3 regions of the Pseudoalteromonas sp. MT33b genome follow, and region 1 is predicted to be linked to each of the others. Evidence: predicted binding sites of a transcription regulator. Region 1 holds the regulator's gene; each other region holds the start of a gene.
What was found. The regulator sigma-54, encoded in region 1, starts transcription at its own class of promoters, with help from an activator protein. The targets are predictions, from matches to a motif close to GTTGGCACGNNNNTNGNNT.
Positions count from the first base shown of each region.

Region 2: H3302_RS11745 (CsbD family protein) is a predicted target of sigma-54. The motif match lies at 1,686-1,704, and genes of this name have one in related genera.
Region 3: flgB (flagellar basal body rod protein FlgB) is a predicted target of sigma-54. The motif match lies at 1,357-1,375, and genes of this name have one in related genera.

Region 1 is NZ_CP059831.1:436,001-444,312, reverse strand. Features, by position in the region: gene mlaE (lipid asymmetry maintenance ABC transporter permease subunit MlaE) at 1-571, opposite strand, end outside; gene H3302_RS02130 (ATP-binding cassette domain-containing protein) at 564-1,382, opposite strand; gene H3302_RS02125 (calcium/sodium antiporter) at 1,631-2,599, shown strand; gene H3302_RS02120 (KpsF/GutQ family sugar-phosphate isomerase) at 2,603-3,574, shown strand; gene kdsC (3-deoxy-manno-octulosonate-8-phosphatase KdsC) at 3,577-4,128, shown strand; gene lptC (LPS export ABC transporter periplasmic protein LptC) at 4,125-4,679, shown strand; gene lptA (lipopolysaccharide transport periplasmic protein LptA) at 4,669-5,190, shown strand; gene lptB (LPS export ABC transporter ATP-binding protein) at 5,187-5,912, shown strand; gene H3302_RS02095 (RNA polymerase factor sigma-54) at 6,027-7,523, shown strand; gene hpf (ribosome hibernation promoting factor) at 7,550-7,837, shown strand; gene ptsN (PTS IIA-like nitrogen regulatory protein PtsN) at 7,841-8,293, shown strand; gene rapZ (RNase adapter RapZ) at 8,294-8,312, shown strand, end outside.
Region 2 is NZ_CP059831.1:2,582,978-2,591,289, reverse strand. Features, by position in the region: gene metH (methionine synthase) at 1-105, shown strand, start outside; gene H3302_RS11750 (GGDEF domain-containing protein) at 331-1,371, shown strand; gene H3302_RS11745 (CsbD family protein) at 1,450-1,647, opposite strand; gene hrpB (ATP-dependent helicase HrpB) at 1,885-4,305, shown strand; gene H3302_RS11735 (acyltransferase) at 4,463-4,900, shown strand; gene H3302_RS11730 (nuclear transport factor 2 family protein) at 5,027-5,494, shown strand; gene betI (transcriptional regulator BetI) at 5,787-6,377, shown strand; gene betB (betaine-aldehyde dehydrogenase) at 6,379-7,842, shown strand; gene betA (choline dehydrogenase) at 7,842-8,312, shown strand, end outside.
Region 3 is NZ_CP059831.1:933,035-941,346, forward strand. Features, by position in the region: gene H3302_RS04295 (chemotaxis protein) at 1-423, shown strand, start outside; gene H3302_RS04300 (protein-glutamate O-methyltransferase CheR) at 445-1,275, shown strand; gene flgB (flagellar basal body rod protein FlgB) at 1,409-1,819, shown strand; gene flgC (flagellar basal body rod protein FlgC) at 1,822-2,253, shown strand; gene H3302_RS04315 (flagellar hook assembly protein FlgD) at 2,267-2,950, shown strand; gene flgE (flagellar hook protein FlgE) at 3,001-4,344, shown strand; gene H3302_RS04325 (flagellar basal body rod protein FlgF) at 4,494-5,258, shown strand; gene flgG (flagellar basal-body rod protein FlgG) at 5,280-6,068, shown strand; gene flgH (flagellar basal body L-ring protein FlgH) at 6,084-6,767, shown strand; gene H3302_RS04340 (flagellar basal body P-ring protein FlgI) at 6,780-7,874, shown strand; gene flgJ (flagellar assembly peptidoglycan hydrolase FlgJ) at 8,000-8,312, shown strand, end outside.

The sequences.
Region 1 (8,312 bases):
GTGATTGCATAATCGACCAGAAACTACCTGAGTCAACACCTAGCCAATCAACCCCCACTAAATGCGCCCCAATAATAGCGACGGCAGAAAAAATAAGAGCCAACAATGGCATGCTTATAAAACCCGCCCAAAAACGCGGTGCAATAATGCGTTTCAGTGGGTCTATCGCCATCATTTCTAAGCTTGATAATTGTTCTGTGGCTTTCATTAAACCAATTTCAGCGGTCAGCGCACTGCCTGCTCGACCTGCAAATAACAAAGCGGTGACAACAGGCCCTAACTCACGAAGCAAACTCAGCGCCACTAAGGGACCTAAACTGTCTTCGGCGCCATAGCCAACTAATACGGTGAAGCCCTGCAGCGCGAGCACCATACCGATAAATAAGCCAGATACCATGATAATGAGTAATGACTGTGACCCGACCATATACAATTGGCGGATCAGTAATGGCGTGCCTTTTTTAACGTTTGGCACACTCACCAAAGCACCAAACAGCATTTGCGTAGAGCGACCAAGCGCAGCAAAACGCCCTAGCGTTTTGTGACCTAACCTCTGTAATAGATCAAGCATGGTGTACCCCTAACAACTCTTCTTCATACGCAGGAGCAGGATAATGAAATGGGACAGGACCATCCGACAACCCTTTTAAGAACTGCTGAACAAGCTCTGATTGATGATTTAGCATTTGCTCAGGCGAGCCTTCACCAATCACGCCTTGATCAGCAATAATAATGACATGATCAGCAATACTGAGTACCTCTGTCACATCGTGCGTCACAATTAATGAAGATAAACCTAACACTTGGTTTAATGACTTTATTAATTTAACCAACACCCCCATTGAAATTGGGTCTTGGCCAGCGAATGGCTCATCATACATGATAAGTTCGGGGTCAAGCGCAATAGAGCGCGCTAACGCCGCACGGCGTGCCATTCCTCCAGATAACTCTGAAGGCATTAAGTCTTGCGCACCACGCAAACCAACCGCTTGTAATTTCATGAGCACGACAAGGCGAATAAGATCTTCACTAAGTTGAGTATGTTCACGCAAAGGAAAAGCGATATTGTCAAATACAGACATATCGGTAAATAAAGCGCCGCTTTGAAACAGCATACTCATTTTGGTTCGGGCAGCGTACAGCTCCTTGCGCGACATGCTTGGAATACTGTTGCCCTCAAATAAAATGTCACCAGAATCAGGCTTAAGTTGACCGCCAATTAAACGCAACATGGTGGTTTTACCAATGCCGCTGGGTCCCATGATAGCGGTTATTTTGCCTTTCGGAATGTTAAAACTCATATTTTTATATATGATTCTATCGCCCCGTGAAAAGGTTACATCCTTGATTTCTACTATTGATTGCGACAAGTCGCTCTCCATAACTTTTTTCACTAGTTCTGCCATTTTAAGGGTTTTTTAGTCAAGATGGAAAAAACAAATCGTAAAATTTTGTAATATTTACTATCAAATGAATCTAAGACTAATAACGTATGGCTTAACCCCCGCTTAAATTAAGATTGTAACAACACCGCCCTTAATCATTGCCAGCTCATTCTTTTACTTATACTTTCAGGTTCGGTTTTGTTACTATTTGCAGTCATCTGTTTAAGTAATATTGGCGTATCACAATGGTGACTTCTTTTGTCATTTTAATTATTGGTTTTGCAGCACTCGTTTGGAGTGCCGATCGTTTTGTTTATGGGGCAGCCGCGCTGGCAAAAAATATGGGGATCCCCACCCTAATTATCGGTTTAACGGTTGTGGCTATGGGGTCATCAGCACCTGAAATGATGGTGTCGGCATCTGCAGCACTTGCAAACAAAACGGATACCGCTGTCGGAAACGCTATTGGCTCTAATATTACCAACATTCTGCTTGTACTGGGAGTCACGGCCCTATTACGTCCTCTGTCTGTTTCTTCAATGACGCTAAAACGCGAAATGCCACTTGTGTTAATCGTATCGATTGGCGCGTGGTATGTATTTTCAGACAACTATTTTTCATTCGCCGAAGGGATTGCTTTAATACTTGCTTTTGCCGTATTTATTGCCGGATTAGTGATCATTTCATTGCGAGCAAAAAATCAAGATGACCCTTTTGTTAGTGAAGCCTGTGAAGATGTGCCCGATAATGTCAGCACGCGTTCGGCAGTATTATGGCTTGTGGTCGGCATGATTTTGCTACCAATTAGCTCACACTTTCTAGTGGGTTCGGCGGTTGATATTGCCAAATATTTTGGTCTTTCTGATCTGGTTATTGGTTTAACAATTATTGCTATTGGTACCAGTTTACCTGAGCTTGCTGCCTGTATTGCAGGTGTCTTAAAAAATGAAGACGATTTAGCACTGGGCAACATTGTTGGCTCAAATATTTTTAATTTGCTGGCTGTACTGCCACTGGCAGGTATTATTAATCCATCGGTTATCGACCCATCAGCCGCTAACCGCGATGCACTTATTATGATAGCGGCCACCATTGTGTTAATTGCCATGTCATTGAACTTAAAAGGTGCACGTCGTATCAATAGAATTGAAGGTGGCTTTTTGTTAGTCGCATTTATTGCATATCAAGGCTATATTTTCAGCCAAATAGGATAATCAATGACGCAACATAGCTTTATCGCGCAAGGCAAGCGCGTACTCGAAATTGAAGCGCAAGCATTAAAAGAAATTGATCAATACATTGACCAGCATTTCAATAATGCCTGTCAATTAATGTTCCAATGTACTGGGCGAATTATCGTTATTGGCATGGGCAAGTCAGGCCACGTAGGTAATAAAATTGCTGCCACACTCGCCAGCACAGGAACACCTGCATTTTTTGTTCACCCAGGTGAAGCAAGCCACGGTGACCTTGGTATGATTACCCGTGATGACGTGGTTATGTGCATTTCAAATTCAGGGGAAACGAGCGAAGTTGTCAGTATTATTCCTGTCATTAAGCGCATTGGCGCAAAAATGATTTCGCTAACAGGCAACCCAGACTCAACAATGGCCACGCTTTCTGACGTACATGTGTGTATTAAAGTAAGCAAAGAAGCGTGCCCACTGGGCCTTGCGCCAACAGCCAGCACAACGGCAACGCTAGTCATGGGCGATGCAATGGCTGTAGCACTGCTTGAGGCAAGAGGCTTTACAGCAGACGATTTTGCACTTTCTCACCCAGGCGGAAGCTTAGGAAAACGTTTATTGCTTTGTCTTAGTGATGTTATGCACGCAGGTGAGGCCACTCCCATTGTTAATGAATCGCAAAGTATCAAAGATGCATTAATTGAAATGTCGGCAAAAGGCCTCGGTATGACTGCAATTGTTGGTGATGACAACACACTATCGGGACTTTTTACTGATGGTGATTTACGACGTATTTTAGAGCAACGGGTTGATATTCACAGCACCGCAATTAGCCAAGTAATGACTCGCTCATGCACAACTGCACACGCTGATATGCTGGCCGCAGAAGCGCTTAATATTATGGAACGTAAACGTATTAATGGTTTGATTGTAATCGACAAAAGCAACACCCCCATTGGCGCGCTTAACATGCAAGACCTTTTAAAAGCAGGAGTACTTTAAGCATGACATTTGCTGAGCTTTACCAACCAGTAAGCACAGACGTGAGTCAACGTGCTCAAAAAATAAAACTGCTTATTTGTGATATTGATGGTGTTTTTTCAGATGGCCGTATTTATTTAGGCAATCAAGGCGAAGAGCTTAAAGCTTTCAATACAAAAGATGGATTCGGCATTAAAGCCCTTATCAATAGTGGTTTTCAGGTGGCCGTTATCACGGGACGCCATTCACAAATAGTTCAGCAGCGAATGACTAGCCTTACGGTACAACATATTTATCAGGGCCAAGAAAATAAGCTCATTGCTTATCAAGAGTTAAAAGATAAACTTAGCTTAACAGATGAGCAAATTGCCTATATTGGTGACGATGGTCCAGACTTACCGGTTATGGAAAAAGTCGGATTTGCCGTTGCTGTTAATGATGCTCATCCATTAATCAAAAAACTGGCTCATTACACCACCCTGTTACCTGGTGGCTTTGGAGCTGTGCGTGAACTAACTGATTTATTAATGCTAGAAAATGGCAAACCGCTAACTAGCGATGGAACGAGCGCATGAATATAGCCCGTATTTTACTAAGTGTTGTTTTTGTTTGTAGCATGGTTTGGTTATGGTATCCGTACTTTAATCAACCGACAAACACAGTGCTCAGTGAAGACGAGATTATCGCTACACCTGATTATACCGCAATCGCATTAAAGCAAACAGCCTATGATGATCAAGGTAAAATCAGTCATAAAGTGGCCGCTGCTAAAATGGAGCTGTATCAACAGCTCGGGTTCACCTTTTTTGAGCAACCCATTTTCACCATTTACGGTGATCAGCAAGTTTGGCAAGTAAAAGCCAAAGAAGCCACGTTATATGAAAACGATCAGCTTGTATTCGAAGGGGATGTAGTTGCTAAAAACCTTACCCATAATGGCATGATCGAAGATATTAAAGCTGAGAACATTAACATCGACATTGACAAAATGACCATGTTTTCTAAGCAACCTGTCACGCTGACAGGACCGAATTTAAAAATTACCGGTAAAGGTTTAAAAGCCGATTTAAAAGCCGAAATTGTTGAGTTAACTAACCATACACGAACCATATACTATGACCAATAAACTTAAGAAATTACTCCTGATCCCAAGCTTATTGATTGCGTTTTCTGGCGCAGCTGCTGAGCAGGCTGGCACACCAATCAGCATTAGCTCTGATCGCCAAGAAGGTCAGCTAAAAAATGGCATTGGTATCTTCGAAGATAATGTCGAGATCATACATGGTAACCGTCGTATTACAGCGGATCGACTCGAAGCACATGCAGGTGAAGTTGAAGGCACGGTTGAATTAATTATTGCCACAGGAAAGCCCGCTTACTTTGAAGAAAAACAAGCTGACGGCACTATTATGAGCGCCAGTGCTGAAGAAGTTCGTTACGATGTTGCTAAACGCTTATTAACACTCGTTGGCAATGCACAAGTGACTCAAGCAGGCCAAAAAGTCAGTGCCAAGAGCATTACATACGATATGGAACAGCAACTGATAAGTGCCGAGAAAGATGAAAACTCGACCGATCGTGTACACACTATTTTAGTGCCTGTTGATAACAAAAAGAACGATGAAGGCCAGCCATGAGCACACTAAAAGCAGAGCTATTAGCTAAAAGCTATAAGGGTCGCCAAGTTGTAAAAAATGTAGGCCTTGAGGTAGAAGCTGGCAGCATTGTCGGTTTACTTGGGCCAAATGGCGCAGGTAAAACAACCACCTTTTACATGATTGTGGGATTAGTGCCCAGTGACAAAGGTAAAATAAGCATTGATGATAACGATATCACCTTATTGCCAATGCACAGCCGCGCTCGCTTAGGTATTGGCTATTTGCCACAAGAATCATCGATTTTTAGAAAACTGACCGTTTATCAAAACTTAATGGCCATTTTAGAGACCCGTAAAGATCTCAATAAACAAGGCCGCGAAGAAACACTTAACAGCTTACTTGATGAATTTAGCATTCAACACATTCGTGACAGCCAAGGTATGGCATTGTCAGGGGGTGAACGCCGTCGTGTTGAAATAGCACGCGCACTGGCCGCTGACCCTAAATTTATTTTGCTCGATGAGCCTTTTGCTGGTGTTGATCCTATTTCAGTGTTAGATATAAAGAAAATTATTGAGCACTTAAAAAATCGTGGTATTGGTGTATTAATTACTGACCACAATGTGAGAGAAACCCTTGATGTTTGTGAAAAAGCCTACATTGTTTCTCATGGGGAGCTAATTGCATCAGGTACACCTGAACATGTGTTAGCCGACCAAACTGTACGCGATGTGTATCTAGGCGAGCAATTCAGGCTTTAAATACGCCACCGACTAGAGCATCTGCTAGACTTATAACAATGACAATAAATCAAATAAATAGTTAACGGCATCGTGCTATTGTTTGATAAGACTAAAAAGGATTGTTAGGGATACATGAGGCAATCATTACAGCTGCGCATGGGCCAGCAACTTACAATGACTCCACAACTGCAACAGGCTATCCGTTTGTTGCAGCTCAGTACATTGGATCTCCAGCAAGAAATTCAAGAAGCGTTAGACTCTAACCCTTTGCTTGAAGTTGAAGAAGCAGATTATGCAGAAGAGAGTATTGGCAAGAACGAGCAGAAAGCCGAATCTGACGATACCCAACTAAGCGCGTCGGCTGACGAAGCTGCAAGCGAGTACGAGCAAGAAAGCAGTGATGCCCTCAACAAAGACACCGTAAGTGACGACTTAGCAATGGATGTTACGTGGGATGAGTACATGAGTGCTGCCCCATCAAGTTCCTCAGGTCCAATGCCTGAAGATGAATCAATTTACCAAGGCGCATCAACCGAAACTCTCCACGAATACCTAATGTGGCAGTTACAACTGACTCCATTCAGCCCAACAGACGAAGCGATTGCCGTTGCGATTGTTGAGGCAATTGATGATTCGGGTATTTTAACCGTAAGCTGCGAAGACATTGTTGAAAGCTTCAATCAAAATAACGATGAAGAAGAAATCGAACTTGATGAAGTCGAAGCTGTCTTAAAAAGAATCCAATTATTCGATCCTGTCGGTATTGGCGCCCGTAGTTTACAAGAATGTTTGTGTATTCAATTACGCCAATTCGATGCTGACACCCCCTATTTAGCTGAAACTAAAATGGTGTTATCAGAACATATTGAATTATTAGCGAGTCGTGACTATCGCACTTTGATGAAAAAGACTAAGCTTAAAGAAAGTGAGCTGAAAGAAGTCATGACATTGATCCACAGCTTAAATCCAAAGCCTGCGGATACCATTGTTAGAGAAGAGTCTGAATACGTGATACCCGATGTATCCGTAAAAAAAATAAAAGGCCGTTGGGTAGTTGAACTAAACCCAGACTGCATGCCGAAAATCAGAGTGAATAGCCACTATGCGGCGATGTCACGTTCTGTAAAATCAAGCAGTGATAGCCAATTTATTCGCTCTCATTTACAAGAAGCAAAATGGTTTATTAAAAGCTTAGAAAGCCGTAATGACACGTTATTAAAAGTGACTAACTGTATTGTTCAACAACAACAGGCTTTCTTTGAACATGGTCCTGAGGCCATGAAACCCATGGTATTAAATGATGTCGCAGAAATGGTCGAAATGCATGAATCAACAATTTCGCGAGTAACAACACAAAAATACATGCATACCCCGCGGGGAATTTTTGAGTTGAAATATTTCTTCTCCAGCCATGTAAGCACTGAAAATGGGGGTGAGTGTTCATCTACGGCAATTCGCGCTTTAATCAAAAAGCTAATCGCCGCAGAAAACACAGCTAAACCATTGAGTGATAGCAAAATTGCAGATATATTGGCTGAGCAAGGAATTAAAGTAGCTAGACGGACAATAGCAAAATATCGAGAGTCTCTAGCAATACCTCCGTCGAATCAGCGTAAGAGTCTGATTTAGACGTTTTACATAGAAGGAAAATGCTTATGCAACTAAATTTAACTGGTCGTCATGTAGAAATCACAGATTCATTAAGAGACTATGTAAACACCAAGTTTGCGAAACTAGAAAGGCATTTTGACCACATTAATAATGTTCATGTCATTCTAGATGTAGAAAAACTAAGCCAAAAAGCAGAAGCAACTTTACATGTAAACGGAGGCGAGTTATTTGCCTCTACTGAACACCAAGATATGTATGCAGCCATCGACTCGTTAATCGATAAACTTGATCGTCAAGTAATTAAACACAAAGAGAAATTAGCTCGACACTAAATTATGAAACTTAGTTCACTTACTAACCAGGACTGCAGCAAAGCTGCGGTCCTTTTTAATAGCAAAAAAAGAATTCTCGAATTTATCAGCGAACTGGCTCATGAGCAGCTCCCTCATTTATCTCAGCAAGATATACTCAATGCCCTATTGAACAGAGAAAAATTGGGCAGCACGGGTATTGGCCGAGGTATTGCGATTCCACATGGTCGTATGAGCGGTGCAGATCAGCCACACGCATTTGTAATTGTGAGTGAGTCACCTATAAATTTTGATGCAATTGATAATCGTCCAGTGGATATTTTTGTCGCACTCATCGTACCAGATGGTGACTGTCAGCTTCATCTAAAGACCTTATCAACAATTGCTGATAGACTTAAAGACAAAGAATTTTGTAAACAGCTACGCAGTGCTAAAACAGATAGTGATCTGTTTAAAGTCATTGCATCAGAGGCATAAATGGAATTAATTATTATCA
Region 2 (8,312 bases), 1.4 Mb from region 1:
CAGATTCAAAAAGATCAGGTTGAAGACTACGCTAAGCGCACCAACATGACGCTTGAAGAAGCAGAGCGTTGGTTATCGCCTAATTTAGGTTATGAGCCAGAGTAAAAAATAATAATGTGCTATTCAAAAGCACCGTAAGTACTTAACTTACGGTGCTTTTTTGTTTTTATTTAAGGAAAATTGCATTTATATCTCCGTTAAAACGCGCTTTAAAATCATACTTTCTTCCTTTTAAGCAGCATTTAGCATGTGAAATGAGGCCAATATCCTTCAAATTTAAATATTTGTGTTAAAGTTATTAGTGTAAAGCAAGGTAATTAGGGTAAAGGTGTGATTGATTCAAGCAGCGCAAGTGACAAAGATAAAGCGCTATTTTTACGCGTATTTGCATTTATTGGTGCCATTACTTCTTTTGTAATGTCGGTTACAAGCTACCAAGATGGCTACATAACACTCAGTTTTTTACTGGTTATTGGCGGCTTTGTTTTTGTATCGCCCTTTGTCCTTAAAAATCGCGACCGAACTATTGCTGTGTTAATGCTTTATGCCTTGTACTCGATGATGTGCTTTTTGATTGTGTCGGGTGGTAATAATGGAACTGGGCCTTTGTGGTTATTTATTGTATCGCCTGTTACCTTTTTTATACGAGGTTTAAAACGCGGCGCATTTGACTTAATCATACTGGCTATTGTGATTTCAGTGCTGTTTTACTTCACCGATAAGCTTGGGTATTACAGCTATCCGAATCATTATTTTACGACCCGTGTCATGCTGTGTTTTTCGATTCTTTGTATTCTTGGTGGTTTCTACGAGTATTACCGTAATAAGTACAGTCGAGAGCTTATTGAGCAACTAAAAATAAATCAAAAATTAGCCCGTATTGATGCCATGACCGATTTGTTTAATCGCCGTTATGCTACTGAATGCTTGCAAGATGCGCGTTTTAACGAAGGGGCTGTCTTTTTGTTGATTGATGTAGATAACTTTAAACAAGTGAATGACACCTATGGTCATCAAATTGGTGATGATGTGCTCACTTTCATTGCTTCAATCCTCAAAAGTGTGAGTGGCGAAGAAGACATTGTTGCTCGCTGGGGCGGAGAAGAGTTCCTTATTGTGACCCCGCAAGGACATGAGCGTAGAGCAAGACAATTAGCTGAAAACATTCACCAGCAATTGGCGCAACATGCATTCCAACAAGGGGTTCATAATTTTAAAGTGACGCTGAGCATAGGGCTTCATCAGCGGGCTTCTAACGAGAGCATTGATCACTGTTTAAGTGTGGCAGATAAGTGTTTATACCTTGCTAAATCACACGGTAAAAACCAAACCGTTGCTGAGCTAGATAGTGAAACACATTCACCTGCTTAGGTAATAAAAAACCGCCAAAATGAAGTGACCCCCAATAGTTGGACATTCCAATTACTGGGGGTCTTTTTATGTGCAAAATTAGTGACTATTTTCAAAGTCACTGACTTCGCTCTCAGCTTCTTCTTTCGATTTGCCGTATTTTTGTTGGATTTTACCAACAAGCTCTTTACGGCTACCTTCAATTTTATCTAAATCGCCATCGGTAAGTTCACCCCATTTACGTTGTGCTTTACCTTTTAACTCTTTCCAATTGCCTTCTAAACGATCGCTGTTCATCATAATCTCCTTACTTTGTTAAACATTCACTTTAATAAAAGCAATCGTTATGCCATTCATGGTTTATATATAACCAACTGAATTACATCGTTTTTATTATTATGATTAGACATAGAGTGTTACATGCCTGCAATTTGTACTGGGTTTTAAGGAAAACCTTGTAATTCTTTCATTCAATGAGAGGCTGTTCATCGTTTTTTGATACAATGGGCAAAAAGAAAGTAAGAGATGCCAGACGTGCTGCCAGTTGAAGATATTTATCAATCCCTGCTAACAACAATAAAAAATAACCCTATGGCCTTATTACAAGCACCACCGGGCGCAGGTAAATCAACATGGCTGCCACTCACATTAATGCGTGAAGGGCACTTTAAACACATTGTCATGTTAGAGCCAAGACGTCTGGCTGCACGTAATATTGCCCAGTATTTGGCGAGCCAACAAAACGAAAAAGTCGGTGAAAGTGTCGGTTTGCGTATTCGAGGGGAGTCAAAAGTGAGCCCCGCCACTCGGCTTGAGATTGTCACCGAAGGTATGCTGACCCGTATGCTGCAAAACGATCCTGAGCTAAGTGGCGTTGATTTACTTATTTTTGATGAGTTTCATGAGCGTTCAATTGCTGCAGATACCGCGCTTGCCTTTGCCCTTGAAACGCAAGCGGCATTGAGAGACGACTTAACAATATTACTGATGTCGGCCACCTTAGACGGTGAGCGGTACAGTGAGTTTTTTGACTGCCCAATAATATCCTCTGAAGGGCGAAGTTACCCGATTGATGAAGTGTATATTCCACTCAAAGACGAAAGCCGATGGCTCGATGGTATACCCGCAATTATTAAACAAGCGCTCAATGAGCAAGCTGGCAGCGCATTAGTTTTTTTACCCGGACAGCGCGAAATATTACGGGTGCAGCAAGCACTAAGCGACCTTGCAGATCAGTGCGAGGTGTTTACTTTATTTGGTGAACAAAACAAAGCAGAACAACAAGCTGCAATCGCCCCTGCAACGAAAGGGAAGCGTAAAGTTGTGTTGACCACCAATGTAGCTGAAACCAGTTTAACCATCGAAGGTATACGTATTGTAATTGACAGTGGTAAGCGCCGTGCAGCCAGCTTTAATTTAAAAACCGGTGTTACAGAGCTTATAACGCAAAATATTTCGCGCTCATCGGCGGTGCAGCGAGCCGGTCGCGCAGGGCGTATTGAACCGGGCGTGGTGTATCGCTTAGGGAGTAAGCAAACCTTTGAGCGTCGCAATAATCACGACGCACCTGAAATTCTCACCAGTGATATTAGCCAGTTATTACTTGAGGCAAAGCAATGGGGCGCTTCACTTGAAGAGCTAAGCCTGCTTGATGTACCAAGCACGCAACAAATTAAGCAAGCAACAGCGCTGTTGAAAATGCTGGAAGCCATAGATGAAAATGACAAGCTGACACCGCTTGGCAGTCAAATGCTCAGCTTTGGTGCCGATATTCGGTTGTCACATATGCTGATTAAAGCACAAAAATTACAAGTAACGATGCCAGGCATATATGAGCTAGCGGCGTATTTAATCGCCTTACTCGAAAGCCGCATAACGATGCCTGCCGATCTTAATTTGGCGCTGCATAGCCAGCATACAAAGCCGCATCCCGTGTTTAAACAGCAATTAAACTATTGGTTATCACGTTTGCAATTAAAAGCAGCCTTTGAGCTTAAAACGCAATACCTTGCCTTGCTGGTGGCGTTTGCATTTCCTGATCGATTGGCGAAAAAACGCGGTAATGGTTACTTACTTGCCAATGGCGCAGGTGCTGATTTAAGTGAAGAGTTTTGGCATAACGATGACTACATTGCCATTGCCAGCATGGGCGGCCATAAAGGGAGTCGCGTATTTGCTGGCGTGGCGTTTGTGCCCAGTGAACTTGAAGATGAACTCGGCCATTTATTCACATCGCAGACGCGATGTGAATACGACGAAAAAACAGGACGTTTCATCCATCAAGATGAAGTAAAACTAGGGGCTATCACAGTATCAAGTCAGCCAAGTAAACAGCCGCTTGATAAAGCTCAGCGCACTCAAGCGTGGTTAAACTTATTTAGCAAGCATGGTTTTCAGTTATTTAATGAGCAAACTGACAATGAACAGTTACTCACTCGTATGAGTTTGGCAAGCACGCTGTTGCCAGAGTCATTCCCGACCATTAATCGAGATGAACTACGTGCACATAGCCAATGGCTAGCGCCTTACCTGAGTGATATTAAAAATCTTGAGCAGTTAAAAAAGTTTAATTACGGCGAAGCACTAAAAAATTGTTTCGATTGGCAGCAACAAAATGCATTAAATGAGTTACTGCCATTGCGTTTAACTGTGCCAAGTGGCTCTAATGTAAGAATTACCTACCAGCTCGATGGCCCTGCAAAGCTGAGTGTGCGTATGCAAGAAGTGTATGGCATGACCAGCACACCTTTGCTTGCACAAGGTAAGTTACCGTTATTAATGGAGCTTTTATCACCTGCAAAACGGCCTCTGCAGCTTACTCAAGATTTAGCGAATTTTTGGCAAACCAGTTACCGCGACGTACAAAAAGAGATGAAAGGGCGTTACCCAAAACACTTTTGGCCAGACAACCCAGCTACGAGCCAAGCAACAAATAAAGTAAAAAGTAAAATGTGAAGTAAATAGCAAACCAAGCGAGTAGCGGGGCTTTATAGTGACCCATCAAATTAAGTTTGCCATGGTCATAACCCGTTACAATTTCCTGCATTGTATAGGTTTCGTTTTTACTGTCTCTTTAGTAGTCTGATAAGGTCAATATCAAAAGAGAATGCCAGTGTCTACGCCTATAACCCTTGCTCAATACGTTAAAAAACGCACCGGTGTGCCGCTGGGGCATAAAGACTCGATGCGTAATATGCTGAGTCGTTCGTTAGGTGCAAGTTCGTTTTATTTATTTTGGCGTTATTGGAATCCCATTTGGAGCTACTACTTATCGCGCTACGTGATGAAACCCAGTAATGAGGTGCTGCCAGTTTGGTGTGCTGTACTGGTAACCTTTGCCGTTAGCGGCGCTTTACATGATTTAGCGGTGAGTATAGTAAAGTTAAAACCGGTGTTCTTTTTTACTCCCTGGTTTAGTGTCATGGCTGTGGTGGTGCTTATTACTCAATTTAGTCAATTACAGTTTAGCTTTGCCCCCTGGTGGGTAAGGGCGCTCGCCAACATTAGTTTTGTGGTGCTGAGCTATTGGTTGACGAGCTTACTGTTTTAAATGCTTTAAATATAATGTGGTTATTTTAATACTCAGCCGCAGTGTCTTTAACTAAGTAATTGCTAATTACAGTCTTTGTCGTTATTTTAGGTTTAAGATTAATAGAATAACGAACAAGGAATAACAATGAAGCATCTTTATTTTTTAGCTATTTGCCTGCTTAGCGCATTTAGCAGCCAAGCAAAGCAAGCTAACCCGGAGCTCGCAGCGCTGGCACAGCAATACTTTAATACCATGGTCGCAACGCAAGCGCCTAACGCCACTAAAAAAGAATTAGAGGCCTTTTTAGCTTTATTAACAGACGATGTAGCAAACCAACATTTACCTTATCAAACTGATGATTCAAGAGAGCCAGATGGTAAAGCGATGATGCGCAAAGGGATGACTTTTTACCTTGGTGCACACACTGAATATCAAGCCAACTTACTAGATACCTTCATTTTTAATGACTCAGCCATTGCGTTGCGTTACACCCATCACGCAAAAGGTATCCACCCGCAAAATCAGCAAGCCATTGAGTACACGCAAACCATCATGGATGTACTCGAAATAGAAAATGGCAAGATAGCCGTTATTCGAAAATACCATGAATGATCTTAGCTGTATTTTTAACGTATCGTGAGCGCTTGAATAAGCGCTTTTTTAATAAAAACAACCCGCAAAAAATAACCTCCGTTTCCTACTTATTTGCCTAAATTCATACTTTTTAGACTTTATTTTGCATAAATTTAAAACTTTTTTATATCTCGAATAATAAACTGAATAACAGAGGCTTAGCTAAACTTTAGTGGGTCGGTTTTCGGATGTTTACAATTTGTCAACCTTGAATTGGCAAATTGATTACCTTACCATTTATTTTAATTGAACGTTCAATCAATAAAAAATTATGCCGAAAGTTGGAATGGAACCTGTTCGCCGTCAGCAGTTAATTGACGCCACAATTGAGTCGGTTGCAGAGCTTGGTTTGCAAGGCACCACCATAAATAGCATTAGTAAAAAGGCCGGCTTATCGTCGGGTATTATCAGTCATTATTTTGGTGGTAAGCAGGGCTTGATTGAAGCCACTGTGCGTTATTTATTGTCGAGCTTAAAGAGTGCTTTATTGAATCGAGTAACGCAACAAACCAGCCCTGAGCAACGACTGATGTTTATCGTTGAAGCAAACTTTTCGCGTACTCAGCAGCAAAGCAATAACACCAAAACCTGGTTGAGCTTTTGGGCGCATTCAATGCACGACGCTCAATTGCATCGCTTACAAAACGTTAATAGTAAACGTTTGTTTAGTAATTTATTGAGCTCATTCAAACAGTTAATGAGCGATAGCGATGCTAATTTAGCTGCTGAGTTAAGTGCAGCCATGATCGATGGTTTATGGTTAAGAGCCGTATTAAGTAAGTCAGACCAAGATCAATTTGAACATTGTGAGCAATTAGTAAAAGACTACATTCGTTCACTAATAAAACAGTATGGAGCCTAAAATGACCACACCTGTTTACGAAAATTTTATAAATGGCCACTTTTTGAAGAATCAAAGTGGCGATACCTTTGCGGTAAAGAACCCAGCGACAGACGAGGTGATTTATCACGTTGAAGTGGCCGATGAGTTTATTCAAAACGCCGCTATTAAAAGTGCGAAGCAAGGCTTTGCTGCTTGGTCTGCAATGACCCCGATTGAGCGTAGTCGAATTTTATTAAAAGCGGTGTCTATTTTGCGTGAACGTAATGATGAACTAGCAAAAGTTGAAGTGCTTGATACGGGTAAACCATGGCAAGAAGCTGAGTGTGTTGATGTAGAAACTGGCGCAGACGTGATTGAGTATTTTGCTGGCCTTGCGCCTGCTCAAGTAGGTCAGCAGCAAATGGTCGGTAATGACTTTTATTACACGCGTAAAGAACCTTTAGGTATTTGTGCGGGCATTGGCGCATGGAACTACCCACTGCAAATTGCGTGTTGGAAATCAGGCCCCGCACTCGCTGCAGGTAATGCGGTGATTTTTAAACCATCAGAAGAAACCCCACTGGGTGCCATTAAACTTGCTGAAATATTTATCGAAGCAGGTGTACCAGCAGGTGTATTCAATGTTGTACAAGGGGCTGGTGAAGTAGGTCAATGGCTAACAGCAAACCCAGACATCGAAAAAGTGTCGTTTACGGGTGAAGTAGGCACAGGTAAAAAAGTGATGGCAAGTGCTGCGGGTTCACTAAAAGACGTGACCATGGAGCTTGGCGGTAAGTCACCGCTGTTAGTGTTTGATGATGCCGATGTTTCACAAGCGGTAAGTGCCGCAATGCTAGGTAACTTTTATACTCAAGGCGAAGTTTGTACTAACTGTACACGAATTTATGTGCACAAAAATGTGTATCAGCAGTTTATTGATGAGCTGAAAACACGCACTGAGCAAAATATTATTGCTGGCGACCCAATGGATCCTGAGGTGAATTTAGGGGCGCTGATCTCTAAAAAACACCAAGAGTTGGTGCTTAGCTATATCGATAAAGGTATTTCAGAAGGGGCGACGTTATTAACCGGTGGTAAGGCTTTATCACCTGCCTCAGCACCGAACGGCTATTTTGTAGAACCGACCATTTTCGTTGATTGTAAAGACGACATGACCATTGTTAAAGAAGAAATCTTTGGTCCGGTAATGAGCGTATTAGTCTTTGATGACGAAGACGATGTGATTCGCCGTGCGAACGATACTCACCTCGGTTTAGCTGCGGGCGTGTTTACGAAAGATATCCAACGTGCCCACCGTGTTATTCATCAATTACAAGCGGGTATTTGTTGGATTAATAGCTATGGTAACTCACCAGCAGAAATGCCTGTAGGCGGTTATAAGCAATCGGGAATTGGTCGCGAAAACGGCATTGAAACACTTGATCACTACACCCAAACAAAATCGATTTACGTGGGTATGAGCAATATAGAGAGTCCATTTTAATGAGTACACAGAACTATGATTACATCATAGTCGGTGCAGGCTCAGCAGGCTGCGTGTTGGCTAACCGACTATCAGCAGACCCTTCAAACAAGGTGTTATTACTTGAAACGGGTGGTAGCGATAAAAGCATCTTTATTAAGATGCCTACAGCGCTGTCAATTCCAATGAATACTGATAAATATGCATGGCAGTTTCACACTGAGCCAGAGCCTTATTTAGATAACCGCCAAATGCACTGTCCTCGCGGGAAAGTACTAGGTGGTTCGTCATCTATTAACGGCATGGTGTATGTCCGAGGCCATGCAAAAGATTTTGATGAGTGGCAGCAGCATGGCGCTGAAGGTTGGGATTACCAAGCCTGTTTGCCTTACTTTAAACGCGCTGAATCGTTTTATTTAGGGGGAGATAGTTACCGTGGTGATAACGGCCCATTAGGGGTTAATAACGGTAATGAAATGGCGAACCCTTTA
Region 3 (8,312 bases), 500 kb from region 1:
GGAGAAATCCAAAAAGATTTAGGGGAGCGAATCGTTTTTATTGCTGATGACTCGGCCGTTGCGCGTAATCAGGTAAAACGTGCGTTAGAACCTCTCGGTGTACAAACTGAACTCGCTAAAAATGGTAAAGAAGCTTTAATACGCTTACGTGAAATAGCAGAACTTGATTGTGTAAATAATATTACTGAGCGAGTTGGCTTGTTAATTTCAGACGTTGAAATGCCAGAAATGGATGGCTACACCTTAACCGCAGAAATTAAGGCCGATCCAAAATTATCACCTTTGCATGTAATCTTGCATACATCACTCAGTGGTGTTTTTAATCAAGCGATGATAGAAAAAGTGGGTGCCGATGATTTTATTGCAAAATTTAACCCAGACGAATTAGCGACTGCCGTTAAAAAGTGGGTTCATTGTGATTAATTATTTATAGGTGGTATTACTTTGGAAAATAAGCACTTACAACAAAGCGAATACGATCAGTTCCGCTCTTTTTTAGAGCAACAATGTGGCATTGTACTAGGCGATAACAAACTTTATTTAGTGAAAAGTCGCTTGGCGCCATTGATGGCGCGTTTTAATGTTGAGTCATTGTCACAGTTGGTAAGTAAAACCTTGAGTCCTCACGAGAGGCAGCTTCGTGCCGCAGTGGTTGATGCAATGACAACAAACGAAACTTTGTGGTTTCGTGATCAATACCCATTTGAATTGCTTAAAACTAAACTTTTCCCTGAATTCAAAGAATTGCGTCGTCCAATTAAAATTTGGTCAGCGGCAAGTTCATCAGGTCAAGAACCGTATTCTATTGCCATGTCGGTTGCTGAGTTTCAATCTAAGCAACCTGGCGTTTTAAAAATGGGCGCACAAATTATCGGCACAGATATTTCTAATACTATGCTTGATATGTGCAAAAACGCAGAATATGACTCACTGGCTTTGGCACGTGGCCTGTCTGTTGAAAGACGTCAAAAGTTTTTTAAAGACAGTGGTAACGGTATGGCTCAAGTAGTTGATCCAATAAAGAAAATGGTCAGTTTTAGGCATTTAAACTTATTGGATTCGTATGCCTTGATGGGTAAATTTGATATTATTTTTTGCCGTAATGTATTGATCTACTTTGCACCCGAAGTAAAAGCAAAAATTATCGCGCAATTTGCGCAAGCACTTAATCCAAAAGGGTACCTGTTTTTAGGCGCTTCAGAGTCAATGGCTGGCCTTAGTGACAGTTTTGATATGGTGCGATGTAATCCGGGTATCATCTACCAGAAAAAGTAATCTTTCCTTAGCAACCTAGTTCTTAGGTTGCTAATTTCATTATATATCAACACCTTAATTATAAAATAATCATGCTTAATTTTTGGCTTACCTTTTGCATTAGCTAAGGAGAGTCAAATTTTTGGAGATGGTTATGGCTATCAGTTTTGATAAAGCATTCGGTGTGCATCCTCATGCCATGTTGATCCGTTCACAACGCGCTGAGTTATTAGCGACAAATATCGCTAATGCTGATACGCCGGGCTATAAAGCGAAAGATGTCGATTTTGCATCCGCATTAAAAGCGGCAAAAAGCAACCAGCACGGCGGCAATAGCATGGTAAGAACGGATGAGAAACACCTTGCCGGTGGCAGTCGATTTGTTGGTAATTCAGAAATGTTTCGTACGCCAAATCAAGCAGATACAGGTGATGGTAACTCTGTTGATATACAAGTGGAACGAAACTTGTATGTACAAAACTCATTAGAGTATCAGGCAAGCCTGCAATTTATGAGTAGTAAAATTAAAGGCCTTAAAAAAGCCCTCGGTAGTCAAGGAGCTTAATCATGAGTTTATATAATGTTTTTGATATTTCGGGCACGGGTATGAGCGCACAAAATGTTCGCTTAAATACCACAGCAAGTAATATTTCGAATGCAAATACAATTAGCTCAAGCCAAGACCAGACATACCGAGCGCGCCATCCTGTGTTTGCTGCTGAACTTACAAAAGCGTCAGCATCGCAAAGTAATCCGCAGGGCTCTTCTGTTGGCGTTAAAGTATTAGGCATTGTAGAGAGCGATAAGCCGCTACAAATAGAATACAACCCGAATCACCCCAGCGCGGATGAAAATGGGTATATCTATAAACCAAATGTCAACGTTGTAGAAGAAATGGCTAATATGATTTCTGCCTCTCGCTCTTACCAAACAAATGTGCAAGTTGCTGATGCAGCTAAGCAAATGTTAAGTAAAACACTGTTGTTAGGACAACGGTAATCGAGGATAAGTTATGAGTAACGACATCAGCTCTGCATCATCATCCTATATGGATAGCTTGCGTTGGAATGAGACAAACACGCCAACAGCAAAAGAAGACAGTAATACACTGTCTCAAGAAGATTTCTTTTCGTTGTTAACGCAGCAGTTGTCGTTTCAAGATCCGAGCAATCCTGCTGATAACGATCAAATGATTGCGCAAATGACGAACTTTACCATGGCAGAAGGTATTTCAAATTTAAACACAAAATTTGAGTCACTCACTGCATCCATGACATCAAATTCGGCATTACAAGCGTCAACGTTAGTGGGTAAGCAAGCATTGCTTGAGTCAGAGACTATTGACTTTGATGGCGAAAATTTAGCTAAAGGTTCCGTTGTGGCAGAAACAACTGTTGAATCTCTTACGTTAAGAATCACTGATTCGACGGGACAATTAGTTCGCACTATTGATTTAGGATCGAAATCTGCCGGTGCTCACCGTTTCGAGTGGGATGGTAAAGATGGTGAGGGCAATGTTCTTCCTGAAGGCGAATACAATATTAGCGCTGAAGGCTTCGTAAATGGAGACTACAGCAGCATGCCTCTGGCAACCTTTAAGAACATTGAAAGTGTCAATATTAATGGCAGCAGCGGCATTATCGTAAATACAAAAGAGGGTGCGGTTAGGCTAACTGATATAGCTGAAATCGCATAATTAAAAAGGTTTGGGTTAGCTTAGGCTAAGAGATAGGTTAGAGGTGAGTTATGAGCTTCAATATTGCATTAACAGGTTTAGCAGCCGCACAAAAAGATTTAGACGTAACGGCAAATAATATTGCCAACGTAAACACAACGGGCTTTAAAGAGTCGCGTGCTGAGTTTGCTGATGTGTACGCATCGTCAGTATTTAGTTCTGGTAAAACAAAAAACGGCGACGGTGTTAAAACAGCAACGGTTGCACAACAGTTTCACCAAGGGTCGTTATCATTCACAAATAACTCACTTGATTTAGCAATCACAGGGGAAGGTTATTTTGCGATGAGTGATGACATCGCATCACAAGACTTTACATATACGCGTGCGGGTGCATTTAAATTAAATGCAGATAACTTTGTTGTTGATGCCAATGGTAACTACTTGCAAGGTTTCCCTGTTGACCCATCAACGGGTAATACGACGTCGGTAAGTTTAAGTACTACTTCACCGATTCAAATTCCTGATGCTTCAGGTTCGCCTCGTCATACGAGTAATATCTACAGCTCAATGAATTTAGACGCACGTGTCGATACGCCAACAACGACAACCTTTGATCCAACTGATAGCACGAGCTATAACTCGTCTACTTCAACAACTGTTTATGACTCATTAGGTGAGCCGCATGTTGTACAGTTATTTTTTGTAAAGCAAGACCCTACAGCAACGCCAAATACGTGGGAAGTGTACGCCACAATGGATGGTCAAGCGTTTGATGCTTCAGGTGCTGCAACGGGCACAGGTGCACACACGCCAATTGATACACTTGAGTTCACGGCGGCGGGTTTACCGAACGTAACCGCTCCAGAAACCACATTTGATGACATTATTTTGCCTTCAGATGCTTCAACAGGTTTATCGACACTACTTGGTAATGGCGCACAGTTCCCGAATGAAATCACGGTTAATTGGCGTGATGAAGCAGGCACCGCTAATAAAGTGCCTACGCAATACGCTAGTAACTTTGAAGTAAAAGCACTTGAGCAAGATGGTGCGACAGTCGGTCGTTTAGCGGGCATTGATATTGGTGCAGATGGAAAAGTAGTTGCTTCATACAGCAATGGCGATACTTCATTCTTAGGCCAAGTGGCTATGGTGCGCTTTTCAAACTCTCAAGGCTTACAACAAGCAGGTGACACTTCTTGGAAGAAAAGCCTAACCTCGGGCGAGCCTATTGCGGGTGAGCCCAACTCAGGCACATTGGGTTCAATTAACTCATCAGCACTTGAGCAATCAAACGTTAACTTAACGAATGAGCTGGTTGACCTTATCAGCGCACAGCGTAATTTCCAGGCGAACTCACGTGCCTTAGAAGTTAACTCAACATTACAACAAAATATCTTACAGATCCGTTAATTTTAGCGGCTCTAAGCTTAATCCGACACGAAAGGCTGCCCCCTCTATTGGCAGCCTTTTTTTATTTTCCTTTTCTTATTTCCGCGTCAATTTTACTTTGGCACTTTTATTGCATTTCATAGTTATCGTATTTTTAGTGAGTCAATGTTATGGACAAAATGGTCTACATTGCCATGTCTGGTGCAAAGCAAAGCTTGCGTGGCCTTGAATTAAAGGCAAACAACTTAGCAAATGCAAACACCACTGGCTTTAAAGCTGATTTTGCACAAGCACGCTCAATGCAAGCATTTGGCGAAGGCTTGCCATCGCGTGTATTCGCAATGCAAGAGCGCCCAGGTTCTAACATGGAGTCGGGTGGTTTTGTTGAAACAGGCCGAGAACTTGATATTGCCATGAGTGATCGGGGTTGGTTAAGCGTACAAGATGCATCGGGCAATGAAGCCTATACCAAAACAGGCACGCTGAATATTACTCCCGATGGCGCATTGATGACCAGTCATGGTCGTCAAGTTATTGGCGAAGGTGGCCCCATTATTTTGCCTTTACCAATCGAGAAGATTGAATTTAGTTCTGATGGGTCAATTCAGGTGCGTCCACAAGGGGCACCTGCAAACTTTTTAGAAGTGGTTGATCGTTTAAAGGTAATCGAAGCCGATAACAATCAACTAGAAAAAGGCAATGATGGCTTATTTAGGCCAAAGCCAGACATGTTGGTAAATGATTTATGTGGGTTTTGCGACATTTCAAATAATGTAAAAGTGCTTTCGGGCACCCTTGAAATGTCCAACGTTAACCCCGTACATGAAATGGTCGATATGATCAGCAATCAACGCCAATTTGAATTACAAGTTAAATTGATGAAAACAGCGGAAGAAATTGATGAACGTCAAGATCAGCTGTTACGCATTGTTTAAGATGACTGAGAGGGTAGAGTTATGAATCCTGCATTGTGGATCAGTAAAACCGGGCTTGACGCCCAACAAACCGATATTTCGGTGATCTCAAATAATCTCGCGAATGCCAGCACGGTCGGTTACAAAAAAAGCCGCGCCGTATTTGAAGATTTACTGTATCAAAATATTAATCAGCCAGGTGGTCGTTCCTCACAAGACACTGAAATGCCATCAGGTTTGATGTTAGGCGCGGGTGCGAAAGTGGTTGCTAACCAAAAGAACTTTTCACAAGGTAACATGCTTACCACTGAAAATTCATTGGATTGGATGATTTCAGGACCGGGCTTTTTTGAGGTCTTACTCCCAGATGGCAATATCGCTTATTCGCGTAATGGTCAATTTACCACCGATGAAGATGGCCGCATTGTTACCGCGGGAGCCGGTTTTCCTGTGCAACCAGAGATGAATGTGCCAGACGATGCACAATCAATTACGGTATCACAAGATGGTGAAGTGTCGGTGCGTATCTCAGGCCAAGCTGACAATGTTGTTATTGGTCAGCTAACTATCAGTGATTTCATCAATCCATCTGGCCTTGAGCCTATGGGTCAAAACCTTTACACCGAAACGGCTGTAAGTGGGGCTCCTGTGCAAGGTAATCCCGGTATTGATGGTTTAGGAACTGTTGTACAAGGTTCACTTGAAACTTCAAATGTGAATGTAACAGAAGAGCTCGTTAACCTCATTGAAACACAGCGAATTTATGAAATGAATTCAAAAGTGATTTCGGCTGTTGATGAAATGCTTAGTTACATTAACCAACAGTTATAATGGGTAGGAGGCAGCATGCGTAACATTATCTTAGTCACATCAACAGCGTTATTGCTCGGTGGTTGTATGGCAACACAAAATAACCATGTGGTTCAGGATGACCCTTACTATGCGCCAATGTACCCAGAGCCTGCAGCAGAGCAAATGGTACCCACTGGTTCATTATTTGATAGTTATTTATCAAATGACCTGTATTCAGATAAAAAAGCGTTGCGGGCAGGCGATATCATCACGGTTAAACTGCAAGAATCGACTCAGGCAACCAAAGCGGCGAAAACCGAAACCGATAAAGAAACCGACGCAAGCCTTGACCCAGTCATTGGTTTAGGCGGCAATCCTGTGAATATAGGTGGTGATAGTATCCAATTTGGTATTGGTTCAGATTCATCATTTAAAGGTGATTCTAAATCGAATCAATCGAACAGCTTATTTGGTGATATTTCAGTTAATGTTATGCGAGTTTTGCCGAACGGTAACTTAGTGATCCGTGGCGAAAAGTGGCTTACTTTAAATACCGGTGAAGAGTTTATTCGTCTTGAAGGTTTAGTGCGTCCCCAAGATGTGACAGCAGATAATACGGTGACTTCAAACCGAGTTGCGAATGCGCGCATTCAATACTCAGGTAAAGGTCAACTTCAAGAAGCGCAAAGTGCGGGTTGGTTAACTCGTTTCTTTAGCAGTTCTATTTTCCCATTTTAGAGGATACAAATCATGAATGGGTTTAAATACATTATTGCTCTTTGCTTAATTAGTGTACAGTTTTCTGTTCAGGCTGAGCGAGTTAAAGATGTGTCTATGGTTGAGGGTGTACGCTCAAATCAATTAGTCGGTTATGGTTTAGTGGTGGGTTTACCTGGCACGGGCGAGCAAAGTCGTTTTACAGAGCAGAGCTTTAAAGCGATGTTAAATAGCTTCGGTATCACGCTTCCTGCGAACTTAAAACCAAAGATTAAAAATGTTGCAGCCGTTGCTGTACATGCCGAGTTACCCGCGTTTAGAAAACCAGGTCAAACCATTGATATTACCGTGTCTTCAATTGGCAGTGCAGGAAGCTTACGCGGTGGTACGTTATTACAAACCTTTTTGAAAGGGGTTGATGGTAATACGTATGCCATTGCACAGGGCAGTTTGGTCGTGGGTGGTCTAGGCGCAGAAGGTGCTGATGGCAGCCGAGTGATTATAAACACTCCCACCGTTGGCCGAATTCCGAATGGGGCAACGGTTGAGCGCGCTGTTAAAAGCCCGTTTATGCAAGGTGACTACATCACCTTTAATTTGAATCGTCCAGATTTCACAACGGCAAAGCGCCTAGAGCAAACTATTAATGATTTAGTTGGGCCAAACAGTGCTCAAGCAATTGATGCCGCGTCTGTACGTGTCATTGCACCGCGCGATGCATCGCAGCGCGTATCGTATTTATCAACGCTTGAAAACTTAGAGTTCACACCGGCTGATACTGCGGCAAAAATTATTGTCAATTCACGTACGGGCACCATTGTTATTGGTAAAAACGTAAAATTACAGCCAGCTGCAATTACCCACGGTGGATTAACCGTGACCATTGCTGAGCAGCAAAACGTATCGCAGCCGAATGCACTGAGCGAAGGCGAGACGGTGGTGACAAACCAAAGTATTATCGATGTTAATGAAGATGACTCTCGTGCTTTTGTGTTTAATCCAGGTATTAGCCTTGATGATTTAGTGAGAGCGATAAACGAAGTTGGTGCCGCCCCTGGTGACTTAATGGCTATCCTTGAAGCGTTGAAAGAGGCGGGAGCCATAAACGGGCAACTTGTTATTATATAATCAATTAAAAACGCGCTGAGATCAGCGCGTTTTTTCATTTCTACCTTCCCTCAATCTGATAAATCCTCTTTTGGCGTAATTATTGCATTTGATTATGCATTATTAATTATTGTGTCAAAAAGCTGATGGATACGAATCATCTCGACAAACAAAACTTTTTTGATTTAGGCAACTTAGACTCATTGCGTCAAAGTGCTCTAAAAAGTGATGCCTCTAGCGATGCGTCAAAAGAGGCGCTGAAAAAAGCGGCGGCACAATTTGAATCTATCTTTACGCAAATGCTGCTTAAAAGCATGCGTAAGGCTAATGAAGCCTTTGAAGACAAAGACAGTCCGTTTAACTCGAGTGGCGTAAAATTCTTTGAAGAAATGCATGATCAACAGCTTTCTGTTGAGTTGTCTTCTAACGGCTCACTGGGTTTGGCTGATCTTATTGTGC